DNA from 4 places in the Streptomyces sp. BBFR51 genome. Region 3 is predicted to be linked to each of the others. Evidence: riboswitches for the same ligand, from Rfam matches in the RefSeq annotation. Region 3 holds a riboswitch; each other region holds the start of a gene.
The links. A riboswitch is a leader RNA that binds a small molecule or an ion and turns the genes downstream of it on or off. The one in region 3 is predicted to bind cyclic di-AMP.
Positions count from the first base shown of each region.

Region 1: it holds a riboswitch for cyclic di-AMP, as region 3 does, so the genes downstream of both, ACGH7X_RS33470 (peptidoglycan DD-metalloendopeptidase family protein) here and ACGH7X_RS18410 (M23 family metallopeptidase) in region 3, are expected to answer to the same signal.
Region 2: it holds a riboswitch for cyclic di-AMP, as region 3 does, so the genes downstream of both, ACGH7X_RS23915 (NlpC/P60 family protein) here and ACGH7X_RS18410 (M23 family metallopeptidase) in region 3, are expected to answer to the same signal.
Region 4: it holds a riboswitch for cyclic di-AMP, as region 3 does, so the genes downstream of both, rpfA (resuscitation-promoting factor protein RpfA) here and ACGH7X_RS18410 (M23 family metallopeptidase) in region 3, are expected to answer to the same signal.

Region 1 is NZ_CP172448.1:7,378,027-7,385,738, reverse strand. It holds partial or broken gene ACGH7X_RS33505 (IS630 family transposase) at 1-461, opposite strand, end outside; gene ACGH7X_RS33500 (hypothetical protein) at 388-558, shown strand; partial or broken gene ACGH7X_RS33495 (metallophosphoesterase) at 555-935, shown strand; partial or broken gene ACGH7X_RS33490 (transposase) at 920-1,284, opposite strand; gene ACGH7X_RS33485 (MBL fold metallo-hydrolase) at 1,571-2,806, opposite strand; gene ACGH7X_RS33480 (TetR/AcrR family transcriptional regulator) at 2,953-3,573, shown strand; gene ACGH7X_RS33475 (SGNH/GDSL hydrolase family protein) at 3,656-4,441, opposite strand; gene ACGH7X_RS33470 (peptidoglycan DD-metalloendopeptidase family protein) at 4,681-5,643, opposite strand; cyclic di-AMP (ydaO/yuaA leader) riboswitch at 5,648-5,805, opposite strand; gene ACGH7X_RS33465 (tyrosine-protein phosphatase) at 6,232-7,029, shown strand; gene ACGH7X_RS33460 (DUF6126 family protein) at 7,051-7,170, opposite strand; gene ACGH7X_RS33455 (helix-turn-helix domain-containing protein) at 7,167-7,712, opposite strand, start outside.
Region 2 is NZ_CP172448.1:5,197,275-5,204,986, forward strand. It holds gene ACGH7X_RS23910 (tellurite resistance/C4-dicarboxylate transporter family protein) at 1-359, opposite strand, end outside; gene ACGH7X_RS23915 (NlpC/P60 family protein) at 638-1,807, opposite strand; cyclic di-AMP (ydaO/yuaA leader) riboswitch at 1,815-1,996, opposite strand; gene pcrA (DNA helicase PcrA) at 2,249-4,762, shown strand; gene ACGH7X_RS23925 (peptidoglycan DD-metalloendopeptidase family protein) at 4,794-6,461, opposite strand; gene ACGH7X_RS23930 (esterase/lipase family protein) at 6,658-7,638, opposite strand.
Region 3 is NZ_CP172448.1:4,057,775-4,065,486, reverse strand. It holds gene ACGH7X_RS18425 (dihydrofolate reductase family protein) at 1-114, shown strand, start outside; tRNA gene ACGH7X_RS18420 (tRNA-Met) at 183-256, shown strand; gene ACGH7X_RS18415 (PP2C family protein-serine/threonine phosphatase) at 441-1,667, shown strand; cyclic di-AMP (ydaO/yuaA leader) riboswitch at 1,892-2,048, shown strand; gene ACGH7X_RS18410 (M23 family metallopeptidase) at 2,060-3,112, shown strand; gene ACGH7X_RS18405 (aldo/keto reductase) at 3,245-4,192, shown strand; gene ACGH7X_RS18400 (PrsW family intramembrane metalloprotease) at 4,200-5,606, opposite strand; gene trmB (tRNA (guanosine(46)-N7)-methyltransferase TrmB) at 5,617-6,504, opposite strand; gene ACGH7X_RS18390 (Dabb family protein) at 6,641-7,087, shown strand; gene lhgO (L-2-hydroxyglutarate oxidase) at 7,084-7,712, opposite strand, start outside.
Region 4 is NZ_CP172448.1:3,562,614-3,570,325, forward strand. It holds gene eno (phosphopyruvate hydratase) at 1-1,049, opposite strand, end outside; gene rpfA (resuscitation-promoting factor protein RpfA) at 1,288-2,016, opposite strand; cyclic di-AMP (ydaO/yuaA leader) riboswitch at 2,020-2,186, opposite strand; gene ACGH7X_RS16120 (transglycosylase family protein) at 2,370-3,377, opposite strand; gene ACGH7X_RS16125 (transposase) at 3,502-4,323, opposite strand; gene ACGH7X_RS16130 (cytochrome P450) at 4,361-5,599, shown strand; gene ACGH7X_RS16135 (nucleoside triphosphate pyrophosphohydrolase) at 5,605-6,591, opposite strand; gene ACGH7X_RS16140 (SurA N-terminal domain-containing protein) at 6,668-7,315, opposite strand; gene pkaE (serine/threonine protein kinase PkaE) at 7,463-7,712, opposite strand, start outside.

The DNA.
Region 1 (7,712 bases), 3.3 Mb from region 3:
GGCCCGAACTCGTCGAAGGCGAAGGTGCGGCCGGGGCGCTCGGTCAGCGCGTACTCGATCCGGCCCAGCTTGGCGTCGAAGTCCGGGTCGCTGGATTCCTTCCAGGTCTTGGTCCGCTGGAACGTCACGCCGCGACGGCGGAGCAGGCAGCGCAGGGCCTCGCGGCCGATGCGTATCGGACGGGCGACGTTGCGCCGCAGATGCTCGGCGAGCTTGCGGATCAACCAGCGGGTAAAGGGCTGGCCGAGCTTGGTGGGGCCGGTGATGGCCGTCTCGATGACGAACTCCTCGTCGTCAACGCTCAGTAGGCGGGGACGGCCTCCCGCCCACTGAGGGTCCAAGCAAGCCAACCCGATCTCGTTGAACCGGTGGATCACATCGCGGACGGTGTCCTCGTCCGCCTGCACCAGGTTCGCGATCACCGGGGCGGTGTTCCCGCCCGCGGAACCCAGCAGCATCATCGCCCTGCGGAACCGCACCGTGCTGGTGCTGCCCCGGCGCACGATCCGCTGCAGCTTCTGCCCCTCCTGCTCGGTCAGCCTGCGAATGGAAGCGTGACCGACACCAGCAGCACCCGGCCCGCCGAGGGAGAAGCGCGAGCGCCGCGGCAGAGCCTGCTGCACCGTCTGATGCGCTTCGTCCCCCTGATCGCCCCCGTCCTGCTGTGGGCCGTGCCCTGCTGGGTGCTCCTGCACAGCGGCCAGCACTGGCCGTTGCCCATCACGCTGACTGGAACCGCTCTGTTCGTGCTCGGCATGGCATGCATGCCGCTCGCCATCGTGCGCGGCCACGGCCGACGCCAGCAGGACCGGTCGGCGATCGTCGGTGACACGCTGCTGGGGATTAGTTGGGTCCTGTTCACCTGGTCCGTGCTGCTTGGCGTCCTCCTGCGGCTCGCCCTGACCATTGGCGGCGTCGGCGAGGGTGTCGACCGTCGCATGACGCGGTTGGAGCGCATGCGTCCCAACACCTTGACCGGCAGGCCGGCGGGGATGTGGCCATGCGCGGGGCGTCGAAGACGATAAGGATATTGCGGTCGCCGAAGTGCCAGCGGCCCATCTCGATCAGATCGGTGGCCACCCGGCGGAGGTGGGCGGCCGTGACCTCGGTGACGTCGTCCTCGAGGCCGAGACGGACTGCGTCCAGGAGCTGGCACCAGGACGTCCGGCCCGATTCGAGAGCGGCGACGAACGAGTACGGCCAGCCGGGGATGAACTGGTGCGAGGACCGGCCGCTGCGGCCGTAGACGTGGCAGAACAGGCGGTCCGCGCTGCTCGGCGCGTTCTATGACGGGCCGGTTGCCGGGCCAGCCGGGACTGACACCGGCCGAGCAGTGCGACAGAGCGCTGCCCAGCCAGCCCCCTCCTGCAAGCTCAGCGCTCCACAATGCGCGTTCGGACAACAACCCGTGACGAGCCGTCCGCGAACGGCAAGGGCCTGAAGCGCTGCGCAGTGACTTCGCACTCCAGGCGGGACGCTCCGTCCAAGGCGCGCAGCAAACGATCCTGCTCGTCAGCAGGGAGACGCTCCAGCATCTGGACCATCTCCCTCAGCTCCTGCCCGACCGACGTCACCTCTCCCCCGCGAGGTCGAGATCACCCTTGCTCGTCTCGGCCACGCCTTGAGCGATCCGGGGACGGCGCCACGGGTGCACGATCGGACCGGAGACCGCCCGCCACCACGCCTCCACCGGCAGCTCCCCCGCCGGCTCGAACGGCTCCCCCGGCCGCGGGAATGCCACCGCCTGGCTGACCTCGTCGGCCGCGTCCTTGGTCCACTCCCCCGGCTCCGCCCACGGATGCGGGGCCAGGTTGAACGTCCCCCAGTGGATCGGCAGCAGCACCCCACCCGGAGCGCCTCCCTGCAGGTCAAGGTGGGCCTGCACCCCCTGCGCAGGCGTCATGTGAATGTCTGGCCACATGCCAGGCAGCGGCGTATAGTCCGTGTGGTTCTTGGGCCAGAACTCGGCGTACGCCCCGAGCTGGATCATCGTGGCGTCGAACGGGCCGTGCTCGGCGCCGATGTCCCGGAAGCCGTCGAAGTAGCCCGTGTCCCCGCTGTGGTAGACGCGGTGCTCCTCCCCGGCGACGACCCAGGACGCCCAGAGGGTGTGCTGGGTGTTGCGCAGTCCGCGCCCGCAGAAGTGCCGGGCCGGGGTGGCGGTCAGGGTGAGGCCGCCGACGCGCGTCGACTCGTGCCAGTCCAGCTCGCGCAGCCGGTCGCGGGACACGCCCCAGTGTTCGAGGTGGGCGCCGACGCCCAGCGGCACCGCGAAGAGGGTGTCCGTGCCGGCCAGCGCCTTGATCGTGGGCAGATCGAGGTGGTCGTAGTGGTCGTGGGAGATGACGACGACGTCGACCGGGCCCAGGGCCGCCAGGGGCAGCGGTGCCGGATGCAGCCGCTTGGGGCCGGCGAAGGGGACCGGGGAACAGCGCTCGCCCCACACGGGGTCGAAGAGCACCCGCTGCCCGTCGATCTCGGCGAGCACGCTGGAGTGTCCCATCCAGGTCAGCCGCAGACCCGTGGCGGGCGGCCTGGCGAGGTCGGCGAGGGTGGTGGCGTGCACCGGGATCGGACCCCGCGGGGCACGGCGGAGCCGCGCCTCCTTGTTGAAGTAGATCTTCGCGAACTCCGTGGCCGATCCGGAGGGCCGGGTACGGGCGGTGCCGCCGGGGTTCTGGAAGACGCCGTCGCGGAAGTTCGGCGATCTGCGGATGCGCGCCATGCGCTCACCGCTCGGGTCCGCGCCGAAGGCCGCGGGCAGCGGCACGCGAAGCCCGGGACTCGGGGAACGGAAACCGGCCACGGTACCTCCAGGTGGAGTGGTTCAGGCTCTCATTGTCGTCTCGTCCTACGTCACCTCGAACGACGGATGCCACATCCGTGTTCCCGGTCCTCCGCGGCCGAAGAGGGCGCCACCGCACGTCCGAGGGCCTGTATAGGGTGACGTGCGTGGTGAGAGTCCGGTTGAGCGTGACCCAGCGGCGCGAGGAATTGCTCCGCGCGGCCATCGAGCAGATATCGGCGCGGGGCGTGGCGGCGCTGCGGATCGCCGACGTGGCCGCCACGCTCGGTGTCAGCAACGCCCTGGTGCTCTACCACTTCTCCACGAAGGAGAGGCTGGTCGCCGCCGCGTTCACCCACGCCGCCGAGGACGACCTCGCCCATCTGCGCAAGCTGCTCGGCCGCCGTACGTCGGCGCTGCGCCGGCTGCGCGCGGCCGTGCGCTGGTACGCCCCCACCGGTCAGGCCAAGGGCTGGCGGCTGTGGATCGAGGGCTGGGCGGTGTCGCTGCGCGAGCCCGCGCTGCGGGAGGTCACGCGGGAGCTGGACCGCCAGTGGAAGGCGGCGATCGCCGAGGTCATCGCCGAGGGCGTGGCCGCCGGTGAGTTCCCGTGCGCCGAGCCCGAGGGCGCCGCCCTGCGGCTGACGGCCCTGCTCGACGGGCTGGCGGTGCAGCTCACGTCGTACGCGGGCACGGTGTCGCGGGCACGGGCACAGGAGTGGATGGACGAGGCGCTGGCCCGGGAACTGGGCCTGGAGCGAACGGCCTTGACGCCCACGAGGCGCTAGCCCCGCCGCACGCCGGCCGTTCGCTCCCCGCGCACGCCGGCCGTTCACTCCCCACTGGACACCGGCCGTTCGCTCCCCGCTCTCAGGCCACCGCGGCGATCCGCGTCTTGATGTCGTCCGGCGACAGCGTCCCCTTGGCCGTCACGTGGTCGCCCGACGACTCGCCCCGCAGCCGGCGTCCGATCCACGGCACCAGGTACTCGCGTGCCCAGTGCACGTCGTCGCGCCGGACGTCCAGCGTGCCGCGCGGCGGCAGGGGCGGCCAGGGCTGGTCCGGGTCGGCCGGGACGCGCAGGCCGAGGGCCTGTCCCGCGCGCAGCGCCACGCGCGTGTGGCCCTCGGGCGAGAGATGCAGCCGGTCGGCGTCCCACGCCCTGCGGTCCTGGACGCTCCTGAGCGACCACAGGTCGAGCACCGGACAGCCGTACCGGTCGGCGATGGCACGCACGTGCCCGTTGTACGTGGCGATCTTGCCGCGCAGATGCTTGAGGACGGGCACGCCACGGGTGTCGAACCCGGTGGTCACCAGTACGGTGCCGGCCGCCGCGGTCAGCGCGGCCACCGCCAGTTCGAACCGCTGGGCCACCTCGTCCGGGTCGGTCCCGGGCCGGATGATGTCGTTGCCGCCCGCCGCGAACGAGACCAGGTCCGGGGCGAGTGCAACGACCCCGGGGACCTGTTCCGCCACGATCTGGTCGAGCAGCCTGCCGCGCACGGCGAGGTTGGTGTACGTGAAGTCGCCCTCGGGGCGCCGGTCCGCGAGCAGTACGGCGAGTCGGTCGGCCCAGCCGACGAACGCCCCGTCGGGGCCGGAATCGCCGACGCCCTCGGTGAAGCTGTCCCCCACCGCCACGTACGACCCGATCACTGCTCTGCTGTCACTCTTCGAATCGTCTGCCACATCGGCCCATGATTCACCGTGGAATGTGACCTACGCGACCGTAGGAAGGGATTGACGGGCGGTGAGAAAAGCCACGCCTAAAGTGTTCGTCAATTCCGGAATACACCGAAGGCCGGACCCGGGGATCGGGGTCCGGCCTTCGGTGGCGCGGGGACCGCGCCGAAACGCCGTCAGGTCGTCAGCTCGTCAGCGCTTGTCGGCGCTCGTCAGACGGAGACGCCGTGCGAGCGCAGGAACGCGATCGGGTCGACGTCCGAGCCGTAGTCCGGCGTGGTGCGGATCTCGAAGTGCAGGTGCGGGCCGGTCACGTTGCCGGTGGCACCCGAGAGGCCGACCTGCTGGCCCGCCGTCACCGACTGGCCGGCGGAGACGGAGAGCGAGGAGAGGTGGGCGTACTGGGCGTAGTGGCCGTCGGAGAGCTGGATGACGACCTGGTTGCCGTACGCGCCGCCCCAGCCGGCGGAGACGACGGTGCCCGCGCCGACGGCCTTGAGCGAGGTGCCGGTCGGGACGACGAAGTCCGTGCCGGTGTGGTAGCCGCTGGACCACATGCTGCCGGACTGGTGGTACGGGGTACCGACGGTGCCGCCCGCGACGGGGGAGGTGTAGCCGCTGCTGCTGTCGGCGGACTGGGTGCCGGTGTCCGAGGAGCCGGCGGAGTCCGAGGAGGAGGCCTTGTCGGCGTCCGTCGACTTCTCGGACGACTGGGAGGCGGACTTCTCGGCCTTGGCGGGCTTCTCGGCGGCCGGCTTCTCCGACTTGGCGGAGGAGGGGGCCGAGGACTCGGCGGCCTGGCCGCCGATCGAGAGCTTCAGGCCGGGGTGGATCAGCGACGGGTCGGAGCCGACGGCCTCGCGGTTGTCCGAGTAGAGCTTCTTCCAGCCGCCGTCCACGTCCTGGTCGTCGGCGATCTTCGAAAGGTAGTCACCGCTCTTCACGGTGTACGTCCGCGAATCCGAGTTCTTCTCTGAAGCGCTCGCGGCGGACTTCTTGGCCGACGTCGCAATGGACTGCACGGCCTGCTCGGAAACGGAGTGGGCGGGGGCGGCGTTGGCCCCGGCGGCACCCATCAGCGGGAGCGCGAGCGCGGCCCCACCGGTTCCGGCGACGGCGATGGTGCGGGTCAGGCGCATGGCCCTGGTACGGCGGTGCTTACCCTTCGCGGGCATGGCGAATTCCTCTCCGGCGCCTGCGAGGTGAGCTGTCGGGTGCGGGCTGGAGATGCCCGGCCGCGCCGAAACGCGGCTTTACCCCAAGCCGTTCCGGGAACCGGAACAGGCAGTTGTACCTGTGGGTCCCCCGCTCCTGCCGTGTACGGGTGGTGGATGAGTGCGGGCTCCGGTCGGCGGCAGGATTAGGCGTCCGTCCGGATCGGTGGTGAACGTAAGGGACCAAGACGCACGTGGACAAGCGAGGGGTTCCGTCGACCGGTGTTCCGATTGATCCTTTGAGGGAAAACCCGGTAACCCTGCGTCGATTTCCGCGGCACTCTTTTCCCTAAAGGCCCTTGAGAAGCAGCTGAATTACGTGAACATGACGGGCAACGCACGGTCACGGATATGACGCTGCTCACGCGCCGCTTCCCCACCTACCGCCATTTCAGGCCCAGTTGTCATCAAGACACCAATTCGGACAGAAGGCTCTTATCATCTCGCAATACCTCTTTTGAAAGCGCCTTTCGGGCACAGGTGATGCCGTATCGTCGAGTGGTGCCCGCAGGCGAGCAGCGTCGGCGGCGCTCAGTGGGAGGAGCCCCTGTGACGCAGCAGGTCCCGTCGACCGAACCCGAGCTGACCGGTGTGCGCAACTTCCGGGACGTGGGCGGACTGCCGACCGTGGACGGGCGGCGGGTGCGGCAGGGGGTGCTGTTCCGCAGCGGCCACCTGGCGCACGCCACCGGGGAGGACGCCGCGTTCCTGGCCTCGCTGGGCCTGCACACGATCTTCGACTTCCGCAACGCGGCCGACCAGAAGCTCGACGGTCCGGACGTCGAGCTGCCGGGCGTGCGCAATGTGAACCTGCCGCTGAGCGATCCGGCCGACGGCGCCGAGTTCTGGAAGATGGTCCGCGACGGGGACCTCGACCAGCTGCGCGAGATCCTGGCCGGTGACAAGGGCGCCGACCGGATGATCGGCTCCTACCGCATGATCGTCAAGGAGCGCACGGCGGAGCACTCCCGGATCCTGCACGCGCTCGCCGAGGACAGCGTCCCCGCGCTGATGCACTGCGCCGCCGGCAAGGACCGCGCCGGACTGTCGATCGCGATCACCCTGCTCGCGCTGGGCGTCGAGCGCGACGCCGTCGTCGAGGACTACCTGAAGTCGAACGCCGCGCACCGCCGCTACAAGGTGCGCCGCAGCGGCACCACCGCCTCGGCCTACTCCCCCGAGGTCATGGAGCTGCTCAGCCCCCTGTTCGACGCGCGCGCCGAGTACCTGGCGGCGGCCTTCGAGACCGTCGAGGAGACGTGGGGCGGGGTCGACGCCTACCTGGAGAAGGGCCTGGGGCTCGCCCCCGAAACCCGGGAGCGGCTGCGCGAGCGGATGCTGGACTGAGCCACCCGCTCGCGGACGGCGCTACTTGGCCCCCACCTCGAACAGCAGGTAGAGGAAGCCGCCGAAGACGTGCCCCAGCGCGATGTAGATGAGCAGTCGCACCCACAGGGCGCGCGGGAACTTCTCCTGCATGGTGCTCATGGCATCTCTCCGGGGGTCGGCCCGAGGCACAGGGTGGCCGTCGGGCTCTGCAGCAGGGTGTGGACGAAGAGCAGCTCGACCCCGTCGGGGTCCTGCGCGGCGATCCGGTGCGGGGTCGTCGAGTCGAAGTGGGCGCTGTCCCCCGCGGTCAGCCGGTGCTCGGTGTCCCCGAGGCGCAGCCGCAGCCGGCCGGTGAGGACGTGGAGCCACTCCTCACCGGGGTGCACCCGCACGACGTCGCCCTGGGAGCCGTACGGCACCTGGACGCGCAGGGCCTGCATGCCGCGGCCCGGCGCTCCGGCCCGCCAGTACGTCCAGCCGCCCGCGGCGGTGGGTACCATGTCGGCGCCGCGCACGACGGCGTCCCGGTCGGCGGCCGACTCGCCCAGCAGCTCGGCGACGGTCGTACCGTAGACCCGGGCGAGGGCGAGCAGCATCGGCAGCGAGGGCTGGCGCTGTCCGGTCTCCAGGCGGGAGAGGTGGGCGGGCGACAGCCCGGCGACGCGGGCCGCGGTCTCGAGGGTGAGGGCGGCCCGCCGCCG
Region 2 (7,712 bases), 1.1 Mb from region 3:
AGCAGCCACGGCCACAGCAGCGCCGCCAGCGTCAGCAGCACCGCCGCCAGGGGTGACGAGCCGAGCAGCGAGAAGCGGGTGCCGAGCACGGTCGTCGCGGCGACGGCGGTGAGCGCGCCCGGCGTGCCCGCCCGCGTCAGCCACTGCGCGCGCTCGACCAGCAGCAGGTAGACGAAGTTCGTCGCCAGCGTCAGCCAGGCGGCACAGGCCAGGACCAGGGCGATCCGGGACAGGACCTCGCGGCCCGTCAGATGCAGGGCGACCGACACGATGCCGGTCGCCATCACCGCGGCCCCGGCCGCCGGCGGACGCTGCGCCCACCAGGCGCGCAGGGCGTGGGGAGAGGTGGCCGAAGACATGCGCCGATGCTAGGGCCTGCCCGGCGGATCAGGTCGCAGGAAAGACACGGCATCTGATCAGCGCCGGTGAGCGGGGTCCGGTGCGTGCGGCTGCAAGGCGGAGGAGGGAGCCGACGCGATGGGGGTCCCCCCCCGCGAGCGAAGCCGAGCGTGGGGGAGTCGGCGACCGACGGCAACGCCTGGGGGCCCCTCCCACGCCCTTAAGGCAGTGGGGGAGTGCGTGCCGGACCCCGCGTCTGCGGCATGATCCGCCGGGCAGGCCCTGAGACCCACCTGGGTCAGGCCGGGCGCACCACGCTGTAGATCGACGACTCGCCGTCGTAGAAGATCGACTCCTCGCGGACGTACGCGCCCGGCTTCGGCGCGTGGATCATCATGCCGTCGCCGATGTAGAGGCCGACGTGGCTGATGTCGTCGTAGAAGAAGACCAGGTCACCGGGTTGTGCCTGGGAGACGGAGACGGTCGTGCCGGCGTCGACCTGGTCGTAGGTGACGCGCGGCAGGGTCACGCCGGCGGCCTTCCAGGCGGCCTGGGTCAGGCCCGAGCAGTCGTAGGAGCCGGGGCCCGTGGCGCCCCAGACGTACGGCTTGCCGATCTGGGCGCGGGCGAAGGCGATCGCCTTCTCGGCCTTGGTGCCGTTCGAGGTGTCCGGCGTCGACGATCCCGAGGATTCCGACGAACCGGTGCCGCTCTCCTGCTGCTGGGCGGCCTCCTCCTGCCGTTGGCGCTCCGCCTCCTGCTGCGCCTGTTGCTGCTTCGCCAGCTCCGCCGCCTTGCGCGCGGCCTCCGCCTGCTTCTTCTTCTCGATCGCCGCGAGCCGGGCCTTCTCCTCGGCGGTCAGCTCCGACAGCAGCTCCCGCGCGGTGGCGAGCTTCTTCTGGACGGTCGACTTGGCCGTCTTCAGGTCGTTCTGCGAGTCGGTGAGCGTCTCGAGGCTCTCGGTGGCCTCCCGGCGCTTCTGCATCGTCTCGGACTGCTGCGTGACGTAGTCGTCGACGGCGGTCTTCTGGCGGCCGGTGAGCCGGCTCATCAGCTGGTTCTGGTCGAAGTAGTCCTGCGGCGAGTCCGCGAGCAGAAGGGTCGCGGTCTCCGGGACCGCCGCACCCGTGCGGTACTGGGCGGAGGCGAAGGAACCCAGCTCCTCGCGCGCGTCGTTGAGCTTCTGGGTGCGCTTGGCCACGTCGTCGAGGAGCGTGTCGACGCGCCCCCGCTGCTTGGAGGTCTTCTCCTTGGCCGCGTTGTACTTCTCGGTCGCCGACCCCGCCTGGCGGTACAGGTCGTCGACTTTCTTCTCCACCTCTTCGAGGCTCGGCCGGTCGTCCGACGGCGCGGCGTTGGCCGTCTGGGACAGCAGGGCGACGGAGGTGAGGGCCGCCGTGGCGATGGCCGGGGTCCGTATGCCTGCGACGCGTGTACCGGAGGGACGCGACTTGCGGTGCGACGCCAAGGGAGGCGACTCCTTCCAATGCTCCGCCTACCGGGTTAGCTGTCGGGTTCGGGCGGTGTGGCACGGAAGGGTTGCCCTACGGCGGTCCCGTCCTCGTCGAGGGCCGGGCGGCCGATTCACCCCAAGTTCTCGGTTGGGTCCCCGGCTCCGGATGCCATGCGGGCACGCCGGACTCGGCGGAGGCCGCGCGGCCCGGCGAGGTTCGCCGGTGGGGGTCGTGCGGCCTGCCCGCACCGTAGCCAACTCGTGTGGCCGCTGTGAAGGTTGGTGGGTGATATGCCCGATACATTTTCGTGACCTTGGGTGTGACCTCGGGCGGGGGCGTCGCTCGTGTCACTCTTCGTGTCATGACCCGTCGCAGGGCGTGTCCGGCACCGGGATACCGGCGATTTTCCGGGGTGGCGCCGGGTTGTCGGTGGGGCGCCCTAGACTCGGAGAGCGATGAGCAGCCTCTTTGACGACAACTTCCTGGCGAGCCTCCAGACCCCCCGGGGTCGCGAGGAGGAACCCCCGCCGCCACCCGAGGACGATCACGGACCGGAGCCGGTTCCGCACGATCTGTTCGGCGGGAAGTTCGACGCGCCGCCGGACCGGGACACCCACTACCGCGACGGCGCCCCGCGCCCCGCCCTGGACGCCGCGGCGCTTTTGGACGGGCTGAACGAGAACCAGCGGGCCGCCGTCGTCCACTCCGGCTCCCCGCTGCTCATCGTGGCCGGTGCCGGCTCCGGCAAGACCCGCGTGCTCACCCACCGCATCGCCCACCTGCTGGCCGAGCGGAGCGTCCACCCGGGCCAGATCCTCGCGATCACCTTCACCAACAAGGCCGCGGGCGAGATGAAGGAGCGCGTCGAGCAGCTCGTCGGCCCGCGCGCGAACGCGATGTGGGTGATGACCTTCCACAGCGCGTGCGTCCGCATCCTGCGCCGCGAGTCGAAGAGGCTGGGCTTCACGTCGTCGTTCTCGATCTACGACGCGGCCGACTCCAAGCGCCTGATGGCGCTGGTGTGCCGGGATCTCGACCTGGACCCCAAGCGCTTCCCGCCCAAGTCCTTCAGCGCCAAGATCAGCAATCTGAAGAACGAGCTGATCGACGAGGAGGACTTCGCCGCCCAGGCCGCCGACGGGTTCGAGAAGACCGTCGCCCAGGCCTACGCGCTCTACCAGTCGCGGCTGCGCGAGGCCAACGCCCTCGACTTCGACGACCTGATCATGACGACGGTCAACCTGCTCCGCGCCTTCCCGGACGTAGCCGAGCACTACCACCGTCGCTTCCGGCACGTCCTGGTCGACGAGTACCAGGACACCAACCACGCCCAGTACTCCCTGGTCCGCGAGCTGGTCGGCACCTCCGAGCACCCCGTCGACGTGCCGCCCGAGGCCGAGGTCCCGCCCGCCGAGCTGTGCGTGGTGGGCGACGCCGACCAGTCGATCTACGCCTTCCGCGGCGCCACCATCCGCAACATCCTCCAGTTCGAGGAGGACTACCCGGACGCGACGACGATCCTGCTCGAGCAGAACTACCGCTCCACGCAGACGATCCTGACCGCCGCCAACGCGGTCATCGAGCGCAACGAGTCCCGCCGCCCCAAGAACCTGTGGACCAACCAGGGCGCCGGCTCGCAGATCACCGGGTACGTCGCCGACACCGAGCACGACGAGGCCCAGTTCGTCGCCGACGAGATAGACCGCCTCACCGACGCGGGCGAGGCGAAGGCCGGCGATGTCGCCGTCTTCTACCGCACCAACGCCCAGTCCCGTGTCTTCGAAGAGGTCTTCATCCGCGTCGGCCTGCCCTACAAGGTCGTCGGCGGCGTCCGCTTCTACGAACGCAAGGAGGTCCGGGACGTCCTGGCCTACCTGCGCGTGCTGGCCAACCCGGAGGACTCGGTGCCGCTGCGCCGCATCCTCAACGTCCCCAAGCGCGGCATCGGCGACCGCGCCGAGGCGATGATCGACGCCCTCTCCCAGCGCGAGAAGATCAGCTTCCCGCAGGCCCTCAAGCGGGTCGACGAGGCGTACGGCATGGCCGCGCGCTCCGCGAACGCCGTGAAGCGGTTCAACACGCTCATGGAGGACCTCCGTACGATCGTCGAGTCCGGCGCCGGACCGGCGACCGTCCTCGAGGCGATCCTCGAACGCACCGGGTACCTGGCGGAGTTGCAGGCCTCCACCGACCCGCAGGACGAGACCCGCATCGAGAACCTCCAGGAACTCGCGGCCGTCGCCCTGGAGTTCGAGCAGGAGCGGGCCGAGAGCGAGGAGCCCGGGACGCTGGCCGACTTCCTGGAGAAGGTCGCGCTCGTCGCGGACTCCGACCAGATCCCCACAGCGCCTGATGATGCTGCTGACGCAGCGGGGTCGGACGGCGACGGCGTCGTCACCCTGATGACCCTGCACACCGCCAAGGGCCTGGAGTTCCCGGTCGTCTTCCTCACCGGCATGGAGGACGGCGTCTTCCCGCACATGCGCGCCCTCGGCCAGGCCAAGGAGCTGGAGGAGGAGCGTCGCCTCGCGTACGTCGGCATCACGCGCGCCCGGGAGCGGCTGTACCTGACCCGGTCGACGCTGCGCAGCGCCTGGGGCCAGCCCTCCTACAACCCGCCCTCGCGCTTCCTCGAGGAGATCCCGGCCCCCCACCTGGAGTGGAAGCGGACCGGGGCGAACGGGCCCGCGCCCTCCGCGCCGGTCTCGGGCGTGGCGGCCTCGCTGTCCTCGTCCCGTTCCCGCTCGTCGGCGTCGGGCGCCTCCGGCTTCGCCACGCGCCGGTCGGCCTCCGCCGAGCAACCGGCCGTCTCGCTGGCGGTCGGCGACCGCGTCACGCACGACCAGTTCGGACTCGGGACGGTGGTCGGGGTCAAGGGCACCGGGTCGAACGCCGAGGCGACGGTCGACTTCGGGGACACCAAGCCGAAGCGGCTGCTGCTGCGGTACGCGCCGGTGGAGAAGCTCTGAGGCAGCGGTGAGGTGCGGCGCGGTTACGGCGTCACTGCGGGTTGAGTCCGTGGCTGCGCAGCCACGAGAGCGGGTCGATCGCCGAGCCGCCCGAGGGGCGCACCTCGAAGTGCAGGTGCGGACCGGTCGAGTTGCCGGAGTTGCCGGAGAACGCGATGGCGTCCCCGGCCTTCACGGTCGTACCTGAGGGGACCTGATAGCTGGAGAGGTGGCAGTACCACGTCTCCGTGCCGTCCTTCGCGGTCAGGATCAGCATGTTCCCGTACGCGCTGTTGTACTGCGTACGGACCGTCCCGTCGGTCGCGGCCAGCACGGACGTCCCGTACGACACGGGGAAGTCGATGCCGGTGTGCACGGACATCCAGTTGATGCCGGCCTGCCCGTAGTACGCGCTGAGGCCGTGCTGCGCCACCGGGAGTGCGAACTTGGGACGCAGCCGCTCCTTGCGGGCCGCCTCCTCTGCCGCGCGCCTCTTCTCGGCGGCCTGCTGGGCCTTGAGATCGATGCGTTCCTGCGTCCGGCTGGCCCGGTCGGCGAAGTCGTCGGCTCCGGCGGCGAGGCTCGTGAGCTGGGTGTCCAGCTTGTTGTTGGCGGCGGACGGTTTGACCGGCGCGGCCTTCGCGTTGCCCGGGTCCGGTGCGGACGCCGTGGTCTCCGCGCCGTCTTCCCCGGTCAGGCCACCGACGGAGGCGGCGGCGATCCCGGCGACGCTCATCACGCAGGCCGACGGCACGGCGATGGTCAGCAGGGCGGAACGCTTGGCGGGCTGGCGGCGGCGGGAGCGCGCCGCACCGCGCGGGGCGGTGCGTGCGGCCGGGATCCGTGCGCCCGGCGTGGCCTCTTCCTGGTCGTCCAGGAGAGGGGTCACCGTGGGGAGTTCACCGGTGGTGGCCAACTCGCCGTCGTACGCGGTGGGTTCGTCGGCGGCCGACGGGGCCTCCGGCGTGGCGGCGTCGTCCGGAGCGGGGTGCTCGGTGGGTCGGCCCGGGTCCGTCGTGGTGGCGTCCGGGTTCCACTGCGTGGCGTCGTAGGCGCCGGTGTCGACCGGGCCGCCTGCGAACGCGCCGGTGTTGAACGTGCCGGTCGCGAAGGCGTTCGCCTCGAAGGTGCCGGAGTCGAAAGTGCCGGTCTCGAAGACGGCGGTTTCGAAGGCGCCTGTCTCGAAGGTGCCTGTCTCGAAGGTGCCGGTTTCGAAGGTCTGCGTGCCCCAGTTCCACTGCTGGGTCGGATCGGCCGGTTCGCCGGACTGGTCCGGCCCGCTCCAGGCGCCGGTGTCCCACTGTCCGGTGGCCTCGGCACCCGCGGCCTGCGGCGGCACGGCACCGGGCTGCTGGTAGCCGGCCGTCCAGGTCGTCGTGTCGTAGGCGCCGGTGTCGTAGGCGGCGTGGTGCTGGGCCGCGTACGCGTCGTAGTTCAGGGCCTGCCCACTGCCGTTGGACCACTGGGTGGCGTCGTACGAACCGGTGGCCTCGGGGGCGCCCGCGTAGTGCTCGCCCGGCATGCTGCCGAAGAGGGGGTCCGCGTCGAAGGTCGAGGTGGCGGTGGAGCCGGTGGAGAATCCGGTGGCGTCGTAGCCGCCGTACGTGGTGAGGTCGCCGTACTGGGGCTCCCCTGTGCCGTACGACGCGTACTGCGCCGAAGCGGCGTCGGAAGCCGGAGCCGGGGTGGTCATGGTCCCCGACGGGTGACGGTCGTTCACCAACTTCTCTTTCGCCTCGACAACAGGGGCTGCCAGAGCAGTGCGGTGACTGTACCCGGCGGTATACGGGCACGACAATCTTCCTCAGGTTTCGCGCCCGAAGGAAACGGGCAATCGGCCGTGTTTTGGGGGACGGCGGGCACGAGTTTGGCTTTGTGTTCGAGAGTTGTTCGATGCCGAACGGGTTGCGCCGGACTCAGGCGACGGTCAGCCCGCCGGTGTGTTTGCCCGTTTCCGTACCTGTTTCCGCATGTGTTTCCGTGCTTGTTTCCTGCTCGACGGCGTCGAGTGCCTGCCGTATGCCCGTGGCCACGGCGGGGTGCACGGGCAGCGCGAGGTGGCCGATGCCGCTGACCCGTACGTTCTCCACGGTCAGGTCGGGGTGGTCGAGGCAGGCCGTCTCCAGCGGGTCCATCACGCGGTCCAGGTCGCTCCAGAAGCTGACGAACCGCGTGCGGCAGCCGGGCGTCGGCAGGGCCAGCTCCTCCAGCACCGCCGATCCGGGACGCATCTGGCGCACGATCGGGTGCGCGTTCGCCAGCGGGACCACCCGGGTGCCGGTGTGCGGGGTGCCGAGCGTCACGAGCGTCCGGACGCGGAGGTCTCCGTTGAGGCGCTGCACGTAGTACCGCGCGATCAGACCGCCGAGGCTGTGTCCCACGACGTCGACCCGCTCGCTGCCCGTCCGCTCGCAGATCTCCTCGATGTGCCGGCCGAGCAGCTCGGCCGCGGTGCGGATGTCGCAGGTCAGAGGGGAGTAGTTCAGTGACTCGACCTGGTGCCTGCCGTGCTGGGCCAGGCTGCGGCGCAGGAGGAGGAAGACCGAGCGGTTGTCGATGAAGCCGTGCAGCAGGATGACCGGGGGGCTCACGGGGGCCGGGAGCCGGGGAGTGGGAGGGGCGGGCCGCGAGTCCTCGGAGTCCGCCGGCGGGAGGACCGAGACGGGGCGCCGCTCCTGGATGATCCCCGAGGGGTAGAGGAGGAGGTGTCCCGCGAGGATCGCGGCCTCCAGGGCGCTCGCCTTCAGGAGGGTCAGGGAGAGCCCGGTCAGCCGACCCGGAATGCGTGCCAGCTCCGGAAGTCCTGGGATCCCGGGGAGGCCGGGTAGACCGGGGAGGCCGGGCAGGAATCGCTGAAAGAGCGGAAGAAGGGGCAGTGCTGCCGTGGTGACCTTCATGGGCCGACCTCCTGTCGGCACGACCAGGGACGCCTCTGTCCCCCGTGTGCCCTCGTGGAGTGCCGTGACACCAG
Region 3 (7,712 bases):
TTCGTGCCGGGGGCGAACGGCAGCGGAGTGCTCGCCGCCGGGGGCGCCGTCGTCGTCGTACTGCCCGAGTACGAGGAGCGCGCGAAGGCGCCCAACCGCCACCTGGAGGGATAGGGAACCGTCACGGGAGATACCGATGTGCATTCCGCCCCCGGGATGACGTACAGTGGTGAACACAACGACGCGGGGTGGAGCAGCTCGGTAGCTCGCTGGGCTCATAACCCAGAGGTCGCAGGTTCAAATCCTGTCCCCGCTACTGAAGGCCGAGGGCCGGAATCCGAAAGGGTTCCGGCCCTCGGTGCGTTTCGCCACGCGGCGTCATTCGGTCGGCCCCTCACCGCTCGCCCCCCGCCCCCGCTCCGGGAAACCTGGAGTACGGGACGGCAGCGAGCGGCGTGGACGTGCGGGGTGGCGGGAGACGAGTGGTGCGGCCAGGTGACGTGGACGACGAGGGAGCGAAGGCCAGAGCCGGCGGCCGACTCCCCGGAGATCCCGTGCCCGACCCCGGCCTGGGCCTCGGCGACGAGGCGCGGCCCGTGCCGCCCGCCGGGCCACCGCCGCGCCGGCGGACCAGGTACATGCGGGCCTTCGTACGCGTGCTCCCCGTGCTGCTGATCGTCGTCGCCATCCTGTACGACACCTTCACCCCGAGGTACTTCACCGCCGGCCCCCTCTACACGGCCGCGCCCCTGGTCGCCGCCCCGATCTACTCGCGGCGCGGCACGGCGCTCACCGGCGTCGCGGTGGTCGCCGCGGTCATCGGGCTGCAGATCGGCAAGGGCGTCATCCACTACGTCGACTCCCTCACCGAGCTGATCACCATCGCGACGGTCGCCGTCCTCGCCGTCCTCGTGAACGGCCTCGTGCGCCGCACCGACGAGCGCCTCGTCTCCGTCCGCGAGATCGCCGAGGCCGCCCAGCGCGCCGTACTGCCCGAACCCGCCGAGCGGATCGCCGGCTTCGAGATCGCCGCCTCCTACGAGGCCGCGCAGGCCGACGCGTTCATCGGCGGCGACCTGTACGCCGTGCAGGACAGCGCCCGCGGCGTCCGGCTCATCGTCGGGGACGTGCGCGGCAAGGGCATGGGCGCGGTGGCCGCCGTCGCCGTCGTGATCGGCGCCTTCCGGGAGGCGGCCGAGCAGGAGGCGACACTGGAGGCGGTGGCGCAACGGCTGGAGCGGGCGCTGGCGCGCGAGGGCACCCGGCGGGACGGGCTGGACGCCTTCGAGGGCTTCACCACCGCCGTCCTCGCCGAACTCCCGCACGGCGACGGCATCGTGCGCATCGTCAACCGCGGCCACCCGCCGCCCCTGCTGCTCTACGCCGACGGCACCCTGGGCCCGCTGCCCGCCCGCGAGTCGGCGCTGCCGCTAGGCATGGGCGACCTGGGTGTGTGGCCCGACCGGGCGGAGGAGGTCGCCTTCCCCGGTGGGGCCACACTCCTGCTCTACACCGACGGGCTGTCCGAAGCCCGGGACGCGAAGGGTGAGTTCTACGATCCGCACGCGCGGCTGGCCGGCCGCGTCTTCCGTCATCCGGCGAAGCTCCTCGACACCCTCGCCGAGGACGTGCGCCACCACTCCGGGGGCGGCATGGCGGACGACATGGCGCTGCTCGCCGTACGGCGTCCCCGACACGGCGATCATGATCATTGTCACCAGTCGTGACGGAACGACCTCCCTCCGCATAACAACTGACGTACCGTCAGAACAAAGACGCGTGAACGGGAATACCGGGGTCGGGTCAACTCGCCCGTTTTTCACCGGCTGTGAGGTGTACGTCCCAGCCGTTTCCGTTAATGATCAAGAGGAACAGCTTGGAATCCGAGCCCCGCGTCTATTAACGTTCGATAACGCAGCGCGGTCGTCCCAGCCGTCACAGAAGGCGGCTCCGTGCGCACGCGCCGAATTCCGCAAGGGAACCGGGGAACCACCACATTGGGGTGAATCGGGCGTTTGACGCCGTGGAGACACGGTCGGCACACGCGCGTAGGAGACCTTCCTGCTCCGAACCCGTCAGCTAACCCGGTAGGCGAAAGGAAGGAAAGGAGTACGCCCACGTGGCGTCAAACCGGCCTGCCCCCGAGGCCCCGTTCGTGCCGACCCGGCACGACACCGACACCTTCGGCTACGACGGCCCCGAGGGCCCGCGCACCGAAGAGGGCCCCTGGGAGGAGTGGAATCCCACCGCGGATTCCATCCGTCCCGTACGCGGCCGGCACCGCGTCGCCAAGCAGCGCGGCGGGCTCGCCCGCAGCTCCACCGTCCTCGGCGTAGGCGTCATAGCGGCCGTCGGCGCGGGCGGCATGGCCAGCGCGCAGACCGGCAAGCCGCCGGTGTCGATCTCCATGCCGGACCTGCCGAACGTCGGCTCGCTCATCTCCGGCGACGACGAGGCGACCGAGCCCGAGGGTTCCGCCACCCCGCTCAGCGGCATCGGCCAGGCCGCCGCCGCGGACACCACGCAGACCGCCGCCACCACCGACGCCGGTGAGTCGCTGCGGGCCCGGATCATGGCGCAGGCCGAGCAGCAGCAGGCCCAGGTGGAGACCAAGGCCGCCGCCGAAGCCGCCGCCGCGGCCGAGAAGAAGGCCGAGGCAGCCGCCGCCAAGGCGGAGAAGGAGGCCGAGGCCAAGGCCGCCGCCGCCAAGAAGAAGGCGGAGGAGGAGGCCGCGAAGAAGGCCGAGGCCGAGCGGCTCGCGGAGCTGGCCAAGCAGTACACGCTGCCGACCTCCTCGTACACGATCTCCTCGACGTTCAACCAGGCCGGCTCCCTCTGGGCCTCCGGCCACCACACCGGCCTCGACTTCGCCGCACCCACGGGCACGCTGCTCAAGGCGGTGCACAGCGGCACGATCACGTCGGCCGGCTGGGACGGGTCGTACGGCTACAAGACCGTGCTCACCCTCGACGACGGCACCGAGCTCTGGTACGCGCACCAGTCCTCCATCAACGTCAGCGTCGGCCAGCAGGTCACCACCGGTGACGTCATCGGCCGCGTCGGCGCCACCGGCAACGTCACGGGCGCCCACCTCCACCTCGAGGTCCACACCGACGGCGGCACCGGCATCGACCCGATGGCCTGGCTGCAGGGCAAGGGCCTCACTCCCTGACCCACACCGTCTCCACCCCCGCTGGTCCCCGGCGGTCCTGACGGCGACCCCCCGACGCCAGGGCTGCCGGTTTGCGGGGTTTTTGCGCGTCCGCCGGAATGGTCCTCTCCGGTGCGGTGGTTGACGTCCTACATGACTTCTCTGCGCAAGCTCGGCTCCTCCGACCTCGAGGTCTTCCCCCTCGCCCTCGGCGGCAACGTCTTCGGCTGGACCGCCGACCAGGACCAGTCCTTCGCCGTCCTGGACGCCTACACGGCGGCCGGCGGCAACTTCGTCGACAGCGCCGACTCCTACTCCGCCTGGGTCGACGGCAACAGCGGCGGCGAGTCAGAGACCGTCCTCGGCGCGTGGCTCGCGGCCCGCGGCAACCGCGACGACGTCGTCCTCGCCACCAAGGTCAGCCAGCACCCCGACTACCCGGGACTCACCGCCGCGAACATCGAGGCCGCCGCCGACGCCTCGCTGCGCCGCCTGGGCACCGACCACATCGACCTCTACTACACCCACTTCGACAAGCCCGAGGTGCCGGTCGAGGAGATCATCGGCGCGCTCGACGCGCTGGTGAAGGCCGGCAAGGTGCGGCACATCGCCGCGTCCAACATCTCCGCCGAGCGGCTCGCGGCGTCCCTGGAGTTCTCCGACCGCGAGGGACTCGCCCGCTACGTGGCCCTCCAGCCCCACTACAACCTGGTCTCCCGCGACACCTACGAGGGAGAGCTGCGCGATCTCGCCGAGCAGGCGGGCCTGGCCGCCGTGCCGTACTACGCGCTCGCGGCCGGTTTCCTCACCGGCAAGTACCGGCCCGGTGCGGCCGTCGACAGCCCGCGGGCGGGCGGTGCGGCGAAGCACCTGGAGACCGAGCGCGGCCGGCGGGTGCTCACGGCCCTGGACGAGATCGCCGAGGCCCACGACGCTCCCGTCGCCACGGTCGCCCTGGCCTGGCTCGCCGCCCAGCCGACCGTCGCCGCGCCGATCGCGTCCGCGCGCACGGTGGAGCAGCTGCCGGCGCTGCTGGGCGTGGCGGAGCTGCGCCTGACGCAGGACGAGGTCGCGAGGCTGACACGGGCGTCGTCGGCCTGAGCGGGCGCTACGGCCGGTAGGGACCGGGCGGCGCGTAAGGGGCCTGCGGGGAGTGCGCGGAGGGCGCGGAGTGCGGTCCGTACGGGGTGTAGGGGGTGTGCGGGGCGTAGGGGGCGTACGCGGTCCTGGGCGGGTACGGCGTCGGGTGGCCGCCGCCGTAGGGCCCGTACGGGTACGCCCACGGCGGTACCGGCCGGGGTGCGGGCGGGGCCGTGGCCCGGGCCGCGTAGTCCAGCGCCGGGCGCGCGACGCCTCGCAGGTGCCACAGGGCGTTCAGCAGTTCGCGCTCCCGTGCGGTGAAGTCGGTGCCGGCCCTGCCCCGGCGCCCACGCCCGCGCAGGAACGCGAGTGAGGTCGCGCAGGCCTCGTACCGCGCCACCGCCCGCGCCCCCTCCTTCCCGGCGTGCCGGCGCGCGTGCTGCCGGGCGATGCGCCGGGCCCGCATCGAGCCGAGCGCGTACGGCTCCGCGGGGGTGAGCCACCCGGCCACGACGTACGCGGGCAGCTCGGCCCGTACGGTGCCCAGCTCGCGCTGCCGGGTCCAGATCACCAGCCAGGTCAGCAGGCCGAACGACGGCACCATGAACGCCGCGTACACGGCGAAGAAGCCGTACTCGCCGAACGCGGCCGAGCCGTTCCACAGCGCGTGCATGCCCATCGCGAGCAGCAGTCCGGCGAACGGGAGCAGGGCTCGGCGCAGGCGGTGCCCGCCCGTCGAGAGCGCGGCGATGCCGAAGCCGATGCCGGTGAGCACGGTGAACAGCGGGTGCGCGAACGGTGCCATCACCACACGGACGAAGAAGGTCGCCGCGGTGACGGAGGCGATGCCGCTGTCGCCGGTGAGCTGGTCGGTGCCGAAGGCGGTGCCCAGGTAGAGGATGTTCTCGGTGAAGGCGAAGCCGGTGGCGGTGACCCCGGCGACGACCACGCCGTCGACGATGCCGGTGAAGTCCCGTCTGCGGAAGAGGAACACCAGGAGGACGGCGGCGGCCTTGGCGGACTCCTCGACGACCGGGGCTATGACCGTGGCGCCCAGCGTGTCCGCGCCGGCCGGGTCGGCGGTCGCGGTCGCTATCCAGCGCGTCGCGAAGCTGTTGGCGACGATCGCTATCAGCGCCGCCGCGCAGGCGCCCCAGGCGAAGCAGAACAGCAGGTTGCGCCAGGGGCCGGGATCGACCCGGTCCAGCCAGCGGAACGCGGCCAGGAGCAGCGGCACGGGCAGCACCGCCAGGCCGAGTCCCACCAGGAAGCCCTGCGTGCCCGTCTGTTCGCGGACCAGGGCCAGGATCACCAGGCCGGAGAGCGCGAGCAGGGTGATCAGTGCGCCGTAACGCACCCAGGTGCGCTGCCACCAGTGCGTATGCCGGTGCGGATGCGTGGGCGGACGCGTCGGATACGGGGGACAGGTGGCCACGGCATGGACCCTAACCGGTGGGGGGCTGCTCCTTGAGCTGATCGCGGTGCTGGTCGCGGTACTGATCGCGGTGCTGATCGCGGTGCTGATCGCCGTGGGGTACGCGGCGGAAGAGCAAGTCGTTCACCACATGTCCCTTCTCCAGTCCCTGGCCCTCGAAACGGGTCCGCGGCCGGTGGGCGGGGCGCGGCGCGAAACCGCCCCCGGGCACGGTGTTCTCGAAGGCGGGGTGCGCGGTGAGCACGTCCAGCATCTGCTCGGCGTACGGCTCCCAGTCGGTGGCGCAGTGCACGACGGCCCCCGGTGCGAGCCGGGTCGCGGCCAGGTCCAGGAACTCCGGCTGGATCAGCCGGCGCTTGTGGTGGCGCTTCTTGGGCCAGGGGTCCGGGAAGTAGACGCGCAGTCCGGCGAGGGAGTCGGGGGCGAGCATCTCGCGCATGAGGATGATCGCGTCGCCGTTGCCCACCCGGACGTTGGCCAGTTCGTTGCGCTCCGCGAGACCCAGCAGGTTGCCCTGGCCCGGGGTGTGGACGTCCACGGCCAGGATGTTGGTGTCCGGATCGGCGGCGGCCATCTGCGCGGTGGCCTCGCCCATGCCGAAGCCGACCTCCAGGACGACGGGGCGGGCGTTGCCGAACAGTTCGGCGAGGTCGATGACCCGCTGCCCGTCGATGTCCAGGCCCCACCGGGGCCACAGCCGCTGGAGCGCGTCCGCCTGCCCGGCGGTCACCCGACTGCGACGGGGCTGGAAACTCCGGATCCGCCGCTCGAAGTGCGACCCGGCGGGATCGGCCTTCGGCCCGTCGGGGAAACGGGGCTCGCCCTTGGCGCGGACGTGCCGCAGGGAGGTCCCCATCGAGGGCGGGGGAGCTTCGGGGGTGTGGTGGGAGTCAGACACAATGCGTCGATTTTACGGTGCGACGGCATCACTCCATGTACGCGGCGGCGATGGACTACTGGATTCGTTATAGGGTATAACTAGAGCGAGAGAGGGAAACATTTCGTCCGCCCTTCCGACCTGGAGGAGAACCGCCGTGATTCATCACCAGATCCGCCTCGCCATGCGCCCCGACGCACCGCAGGACAAGGTCGAGGAGGCGCTCGACATGCTCCGCAGGATGGGGCGCGAGATCGATGCCGTCGCGTACTGGACGGTCGGGCGCGACGTGGGCGGTGACTTCGACTACGGAGCGATGTTCGCCGTGCAGGACATCGAGGCCTACCGGGCGTACATGCTCGCTCCGCTGCACCGGCAGGTCGACGAGATCGGGCTGCCGCTGGTGAGGAACATGGTGTCCCACGACCTGACCGACGACGAGGACCCGGCCACGGGCGACCTCATCCGGCAGATCCACGCCGAGCGCTTCGCCGGGGACCCCGCCCTCGTCGCCCTGATCGAAGGCCTCGGCTCGTACGAGGGCAGCAGCGCGCCGGGGCGCGGGGAGGAGCCGGGCACCTCCGACCAGGCCACCTCCGACTAGTCCGTCCCGAGCATCGCCAGCGCCCTGCGTGCCACTTCCCGGCCGACGGGGAGGGAGGCGGTCGCCGCGGGCGACGGCGCGTTCAGGACGTGCACCGCGTGGGCGCCCTCCTTGATCAGGAAGTCGTCCACCAGCGTCCCGTCCGCCAGCACCGCCTGTGCCCGCACGCCGGCCGGCGCGGCGACCAGGTCGCCTTCGGTCACCGCCGGCAGCAGCCTGCGTACGGCCGCGGTGAACGCGCGCCTGGACAGCGACCGCCGCAGTTCGCCCGCCCCGTATCTCCAGTGCCTCCGGGCTATGTGCCACGAACCCGGCCAGGCCAGGGTCGCGCCCAGCTCGCGGGGGCGCACCACGCCCCAGTCGTAGCCCTCGCGGGCCAGCGCCGGCACCGCGTTCGGCCCGAGGTGCACGCCTCCGTCGATCCCGCGGGTCAGATGCACCCCGAGGAACGGGAACGCCGGATCCGGCACCGGATACACCAGGCCCCGCACCAGCTCGGGCCGCGCCAGCTCGTAGTACTCGCCCCGGAAGGGGACGATCCGCATGCCGGGGTCGTCCCCGGTGAGCCGGGCGATCTCGTCGCAGTGCAGCCCGCCGCAGTTGACCATGACCCGGGCCCGGAGCA
Region 4 (7,712 bases), 500 kb from region 3:
TCCACGGCGTCCAGGGTCTCGGTCAGCGAACCGATCTGGTTGACCTTGACCAGCAGCGCGTTGGCGGCGCCGTCCTCGATGCCGCGGGCCAGGCGCTCCGGGTTGGTGACGAACAGGTCGTCGCCGACGATCTGGACCTTGTCGCCGAGCTGGTCGGTGAGGACCTTCCAGCCGTCCCAGTCGTCCTCGAACAGCGGGTCCTCGATGGAGACCAGCGGGTACGCCTCGACCAGCTCGGCGTAGTACTCGGTCATCTCGGCGGCGGTGCGGGTCTTGCCCTCGAAGGTGTAGGAGCCGTCCTTGTAGAACTCGGACGCGGCGACGTCGAGCGCGAGGGCGATCTGCTCGCCGGGGGTGTAGCCGGCCTCCTTGATCGCCTCGAGGATGAGGTCGAGGGCGTCGCGGTTGGAGCCGAGGTTCGGCGCGAAGCCGCCCTCGTCGCCGAGGCCGGTGGCCAGGCCCTTGTTCTTCAGGACCTTCTTCAGCGTGTGGTAGACCTCGGCGCCCCAGCGCAGGGCCTCGGAGAAGGACTCCGCGCCGATCGGGGCGATCATGAACTCCTGGATGTCCACGTTGGAGTCGGCGTGCGAGCCGCCGTTCAGGATGTTCATCATCGGCACCGGCAGCAGGTGCGCGTTGGGGCCGCCCAGGTAGCGGAAGAGCGGCAGGTCGCTGGCCTCGGAGGCGGCGTGGGCGACGGCGAGGGAGACGCCGAGGATGGCGTTGGCGCCGAGCGAGCCCTTGTTGTCGGTCGCGTCCAGGTCGGACATGGCCTGGTCGATCAGGCGCTGCTCGGTGGCGTCGTACCCGACCAGCTCCGGGCCGATCTGCTCGATGACGGCGAGGACGGCCTTCTCGACACCCTTGCCGAGGTAACGGCTCGGGTCGCCGTCACGGAGTTCGACGGCCTCGAAGGCACCGGTGGAGGCGCCGGACGGAACGGCGGCACGACCGGTGCTGCCGTCGTCGAGGCCGACCTCGACCTCGACCGTGGGGTTGCCTCGGGAGTCCAGGATTTCCCGGGCTACGACGACGTCGATGGACGGCACGAGCATCTCCTTCTTCAATGTGACGCTTCGGTGTGACGCGCGGGTCCACAGGACCGCAGCGGCTCTGCGGGACCGAGCCTAACCGGCTCCGGGCGATCGGCCAGCCGATCGCCCACCCGCTGGACAGAACCGAGAGTAAATTGTTTCCGAACGGAACAAACGCGGAACGCGAAAAGTCCCGCCCCGGTGCGTACGGGGGAACACGCACCGGGGCGGGAGTCGCGGGAGCCGCTGCCGCTTACTTGAGGTGCAGCTGCTGGCCCGGGTAGATCAGGTCGGCGTCGTCGACGATGTCGCCGTTCAGCTTGAACAGCTTCGCCCAGCCGCCCTCGACGTCGTGCTTCTCGGCTATGGAGCTGAGGGTGTCGCCCTTGACGACCTTGTACTCGCCGTCGCCCTTCTCGACCTTCTTGCCGGTCGGGGTGGTGACGGTCTTCTTGGCGGGCTTCTCGGCCTTCGGCTCGGCGGCCGGGCGCTCGGAGGAGCGGGAGGCCTTCTGCTCGGTGGAGCGCTCGGCGGTGGAGCCGCTGCTCTGGCTCTGCGAGCCCTCGGAGCTGCTGGAGCCGCTGTCCTGCGAACCGCCACCGCTGTACGCGGCGCCCGACAGGCCGGTGCCGCAGACCGGCCAGGCACCCTTGCCCTGGCCCGCGAGCACCTTCTCGGCGATCTCGATCTGCTGCGTCTTGCTCGCCTGGTCGGCGGACGAGGCGTACTGCGTACCGCCGTAGGCGGCCCAGGTGGAGCTGGAGAACTGCAGACCGCCGTAGTAACCGTTGCCGGTGTTGATGGACCAGTTGCCGCCGGACTCGCACTGGGCGACGGCGTCCCACTCGGACGCGGTGGCGGCGGAGGCGTTGCCGGCCGCCATCAGCGGGGCGGCGACGGCGGCACCGGTGACGCCGGCGACGGCGATGACACGGGTGGCCTTGGACGGGCGACGGTGCTTGCCCTTGCCGGAAAACAGCATGGTTGATCCCCTCACCGACGCCTGCGAGGTGAGCTGTCGGGTTCGGGCCGGTTGAGTTGCCCGGCCGGGTTCCTCACGGAACTCGGCTTCACCCCTAGCCGCTCCGGCTCAACTGCCCGGTGCGGCACTTACCTTGGGTCCCCCGCTCCTGCCTTCGGCGCTTGACGCGACGACTGTTCCCGTACGGCCGCTGGCAGGATTCGGCGTTGCGGCTGTCGGGGCCCGCGATGGCGAGCGGTCATGACCGTAGACACGCGCTCCGCGGATTTTCAAAGACGATCACGGCTTCTGAGACCTATCTCTCACGAGATCCAAAACGGACATACAGCCTCTAACCGTGACGCGAACTCCCTCTACTTATGGCCCGATTCGCCCGCTACCGTGAGCGTCTGACCGGGCAGGATGCGGTCGGGGTCCTGGCCGACGACCCGCTCGTTGTCGGCGTACAGCGCACGCCATCCGCCGTCGACGCCAAGGGAGTCGGCGATGGCCCACAGGTTGTCGCCGGAGCGGACGATGTACGAGCCTCCGTCCGCCTCCCGCGACTCGCCGTCAGTCAAGGCGTGCCGTCCTGCCGTGCCGTCCGTGAGGCCCCTCTGCGCCGTGCCCTCGTCCGCACTGCCGCCGCGATGCCGGCCCGCGCCGGACGAGCCGTCGGTGCCCTGCGGTTCGGCACTCGCCGAGGAGTCGGTTTCGGGCGATGTGCCCGGCTTGGCGGTTTGGTCCGCGTCGTCGGACGGGGCGTCAGAAGCGGACGAGGAGGGTGAGGAAGAGGGCGAAGGGGATGAAGAGGGTGCTTTGGAAGTCGACTCCGGCGCCTCGGTCGAGCCGGACGGAGCGGGCGACCCGGACCCCCGGGACGACTCGGGCTTCTCCGTGGTGGCGGGCGATTCGGACGACTTGGACGTGTCCGTCTGCCCCGAGGCGTCCGAACCCCGCGACGCGCCGTCGCCGGCCGTGTCCGAGCCGCTGTCCGTGAGCCCCGAGTCGTTGCCCATGCCCGCGAGCAGGCCGCAGGTCGGCCAGGCCGCGATGCCCTGGTCCGCGTGCAGCTTCTCGGCGATCCTTATCTGCTGGGAGCGACTGGCCTGGTCGGCACTGGCGGCGTACTCCAGGCCGCCGTACTGCTCCCAGGCCTCCTGGGACAGCTGCAGGCCGCCGTAGTACCCGTTGCCACTGTTCTGGCTCCAGGCGCCGCCGGTCTCGCACTGGGCGACCTGGTCCCAGTTCGCCGCGTCGGCCGCGTGGGCGCCGGTGGCGCCGAGCAGCGGGATCGCGATGGCGGAGCCGGTCACTCCGGCGGCGACGACCAGGGCGGGAGCCTGGCGGGGGCGGCGGTGACGACCGTTCCCGGAGAGCATGCGACGACCTTTCACAAGACGACGGGGACCGCGCGGCGCGTGATGCTCATCGCCACACTGATCCGTGAACGTATAGGCAGATGATCGCTTGTCACAAGTTCATGCCGCACAGATCACGTGAAGATCACAGAGTTGAGCGCGTGTCATGTTTGAACGTCCCAGGTGCGATTGCCCCTGTGACCTCGAGCGGCGGCGCTTGCGGCTCACACCGAACCGGTGTGGTCTCCCCCCGCCGATTCAGCTCGTCCATCAGAACGGCCCAGAATCCCTTCTTGAACCAGGTGTTCTGCCGCTCCTTGGCGAGCTGCCAGGTGCCGTAGCACTCAGGAAGCTCGTCCCAGAGACAGCCTGTACGCAACCGGTGCAGAGCCCCGTTCAGCTGGGTCCGGACGTCCACGGCTCCACGGACGAACTGGCGGCGCGCGAAGTAGGCAGTCATGAGCTCCTCGACAACCGGCCATTCCGACTCCGCCACCGCGGCTGGGATCGGCGTTCCGGTCCGCTCATGCCACGCCGTCACCTTGCACTTGACCCCAGAACGCTTCCGCACCTCTCCGAGCGGCTTCACAGTGATGTCCAAAAGACCGATCACCGCTCCCATGTCGGCCAGCTCGACGTGAGGTGCTCCCCTGACAGCCTGGGCCAAGGAAAGGGCGGTTCGGACGGCGACTGCTGCGGCCTCCTGGCCCGCGAGCACCTGACGCCCCGTGGCAAGCATCGCCCTGGCGCTTTGTACGTCTTCCGCGAGCTGCCGTAGGGCCGCGTCCCTCACGGCCTGGTCAAGGCCGGATGCGGCCAAAGTCGTAGTGGCGCGAGCCAGGCCCGCCTCCTTCTCCTGGAGCGCGTCCGTGAAGCGAGCCACGCGCTCACGCTGCTTTTCGATGTCACCGGGGTAGAGGTTCAGCTTGTCCCGGGTCGCGGAATCGGTTCTTCTCTCCGTCGTCACGGGCACGGGGATCGCGCGATCCCGTTACGGTCGTAACGTGAACGACCCGAACACCGCCCCCGAACTCTTCACCTGGGAGTTCGCCACCGACCCGTATCCGGCCTATGCCTGGCTGCGTCGGCACTCCCCCGTCCACTGGACCAGACTGCCCAGCGGGGTCGAGGCATGGCTGGTGACCCGCTACAGCGACGCGCGCGAGGCTCTCGCCGACGGTCGGCTTTCGAAGAATCCGGAACATCACGCCGAAGACGCCGGAGGGAAGAACAAGACCGGCATTCCAGGTGAGCGCAGCGCCAATCTCATGACGCACCTGCTCAATATCGACCCGCCGGACCACACGCGCCTGCGCCGCCTCGTCTCCAAAGCGTTCACTCCACGGCGCATCGCGGAATTCGGCCCCCGCGTGCAGGAGTTGACGGACGACCTCATCGACCGTTTCGCCTCACAGGGCGAGGCAGATCTCATCCACGACTTCGCGTTCCCTCTCCCCATCTACGCGATCTGTGAGCTGCTGGGCGTTCCTCGCGAGGACCAGGACGACCTGCGCGACTGGGCAGGCATGATGATCCGCCATGGTGGGGGACAGCGTGGCGGCGTGGCACGCTCTGTCAAGAAGATTCGCGCCTACCTCGGCGAGCTCATCCACCGTAAGCGCGACGACCTCGGCGACGATCTGATCTCGGGCCTGATCCGGGCCTCCGACCATGGCGAGCACCTCACCGAGAACGAGGCCGCCGCGATGTGCTTCGTGCTTCTGTTCGCAGGTTTCGAGACCACCATCAACCTCATCGGTAATGGCGTGCACACCCTAATGCGGCACCCTCGGGAACGAGCTCGGCTGCAGGAATCGATCCAGCGGGGTGAAACGGCGTTGCTGGACAGCGGCGTCGAGGAACTGCTCCGCTACGACGGGCCTGTGGAACTGGCCACCTGGCGCTTCGCCACTGAACCACTCGTCATCGGGCAACAGCGCATCGCCCCGGGCGACCCCGTACTCGTAGTCCTCGCAGCCGCGAACCGTGACCCGGCGCGCTTCGGCGAACCGGACACCCTCGACCTGAGCCGTCGTGACAGCCAGCACCTCGGATACGGACACGGCATCCACTACTGTCTCGGCGCGCCTCTCGCCCGCCTGGAAGGCCGTACGGCTCTGGAGACCCTGCTACGACGCCTTCCCGACCTCCAGCCGGCGGCCGATCCTGATGACCTGCGCTGGCGAGGCGGGCTCATCATGCGAGGGTTGCGTGACCTCCCGGTTCGGTTCACCGCTGTCTGACCGGCTCATCCCCCGGCGGCCTCGACCTGCCTGATCGCGTCCCGGTACGTCCGGGCGGCCGCTCTCAGGGCCGCTTCCGGGTCGGTGCCCTCGGCCTCGGCGCGGGCCGCGAGGGCCAGGAGGTCGTAGCCGACGCCCTCGCCGGTGGGCAGCGGCACCCGGAGACCGGCCGTGCGGACGCGGGAGGCGAGCTTGGCGGCGAGGGCGAGGCCGGGCTGGCCGAGGGGGACGCCTTCGGTGACCGAGGTGCGCTGCTTCTCGGCGGCCTTGGTGCGCAGCCAGTGCTCGCGGACCTCCTCCGGGGTGGAGGCCGTCTCGTCGCCGAAGACGTGGGGGTGGCGGTGGATCAGTTTGGCGACGATGGTGCCGGCCACGTCGTCGACGGAGAACGGGGCGTCGGGGTCCTCCTCCGCGATGCGGGCGTGGAAGACGACCTGGAGGAGTACGTCGCCCAACTCCTCGCGCAGTTCCTCGCGGTCGCCGTCCTCGATGGCCTCGACGAGTTCGTACGCCTCCTCGATGGCGTACTTGGCCAGCCCCTTGTGGGTGCGCTGGGACGACCACGGGCATTCGAGGCGGATGCGGTCCATGACCTGGACGAGGTCGAGGAGGCGGGCGCCCGGCAGGTCGTAGGAGGCGGGGAGCAGTTCGAGGTCGGGCATGTGGACGCGGCCGGAGCCGGCGAGGCGGGCCAGGCCGTCGGTGAGCGCGGGGTCGCCCTCGCCGGTCGCGACGACCACCGCGGTGCGGCCGCCGGCGCAGGCGTCCACCAGCTCCTCGGCGGCCGGGGCGGCCTCGTCGACCCGGATGCCCGCCTCGCGCAGATACGGCAGCTGCGGGTGGGCTCCGTCGGCGCACAGCACGCGGTCGGCGGTGCGCAGGGCCTGCCAGGCGGGCCAGGACAGCAGGCCCGGGGCGACGCGGTGGCTGGTGGTGAGCAGGACGATGCGGCCCGGGTCCGCGGTGGTCGCGTCGGCGGTGGTTGCGTTCACTCCCCGAACCTAACGCACGCTGCCGACGGCCCCCCGAGTTGTCCACAGGGGGCCGCACGCGGGACCGGCAGGAGCGTTACGCCGGCTGCTGGGTCTCTGGCGACGTGACCTCGCGCAGCCACGGCACCTTGGTGTCGACGCGGCTGCTGTTCTGGACGTCCCAGGCGCCGTAGCGCGGGTTGAGGTCGACGTCGAGCTTCTCGGAGGCCTTGGACAGGGCCTGCCAGAACTCGGGCCTGCTGGTGTCGGTGCCGAGGCTCTGGGCGAGCTTCTGGGCCTCGAGCTGGAGACGGAGGTTCTCGTCGAGGCGCTCGGGGGCGACGCCGTACTGCTGGAGCCAGACCGTCTCCAGCTGCTTCGGGCCGCCCGCCTGCTCCTCCAGGCCGCCGCGCATCTGCTGCACTTCCTTGCGGCTGACGCTCACCCCGGCGTCCTGGGCGGCGCGGTGCAGGACCTGGTCGAGGACCATGCCGTGCAGGGTGTCGCGGGTGAGGGTGCCGGTCTTGGCGACGACCTGCTGGTACTGGGCGTCGTCCGGGACGGCGGCGCGCTGGGCCTCGCGCACCTCGTCCACGCGGTTCTCCAGCTGGGAGACGGTGATGCGCTGGTCGCCGACGACGGCTGCCGCGCCCGGATGCGCGTCGTTGCCGCAGGCGGCGAGCAGGGGTGCCGCGGCGACGATCGCGGCGGTGAGGAGGAGCGCGGAACGACGGCGGCGGGGCAAGGAAACCTCCCGAGGAGATTGTGCGTCGGTGCACAAGGTCTTGCGGTGATCGATGTTAGGCAGTGGCCCGGCTCTGGCCAACCCATTGGACCAACGATTCACCAGGACTTCGGGCACCGCCTCACCGTCCCGCGCGAGTGACGGCCCTCAGCCGCGTACCTGGCCGAGCCACTGGAGGGTGCGCCGGATCTCGGCCGCGAGGGGATGACCGGGTCCGTGGACGCGCTCCACGTCGTGCAGCAGCCGGGCCAGCGTCTCGTGCGCGGCGGCGCGGTCGCCGAGGGCGAGGAGCAGGTGCCCGATGCGGCGGCGGACGTCGTGGGCGAGGTCGGGGTCGCCGGCCACGTACTGGTTCTCGTAGTACGGCAGCAGCGCGCGGTACTCGGCGAGGGCGGCG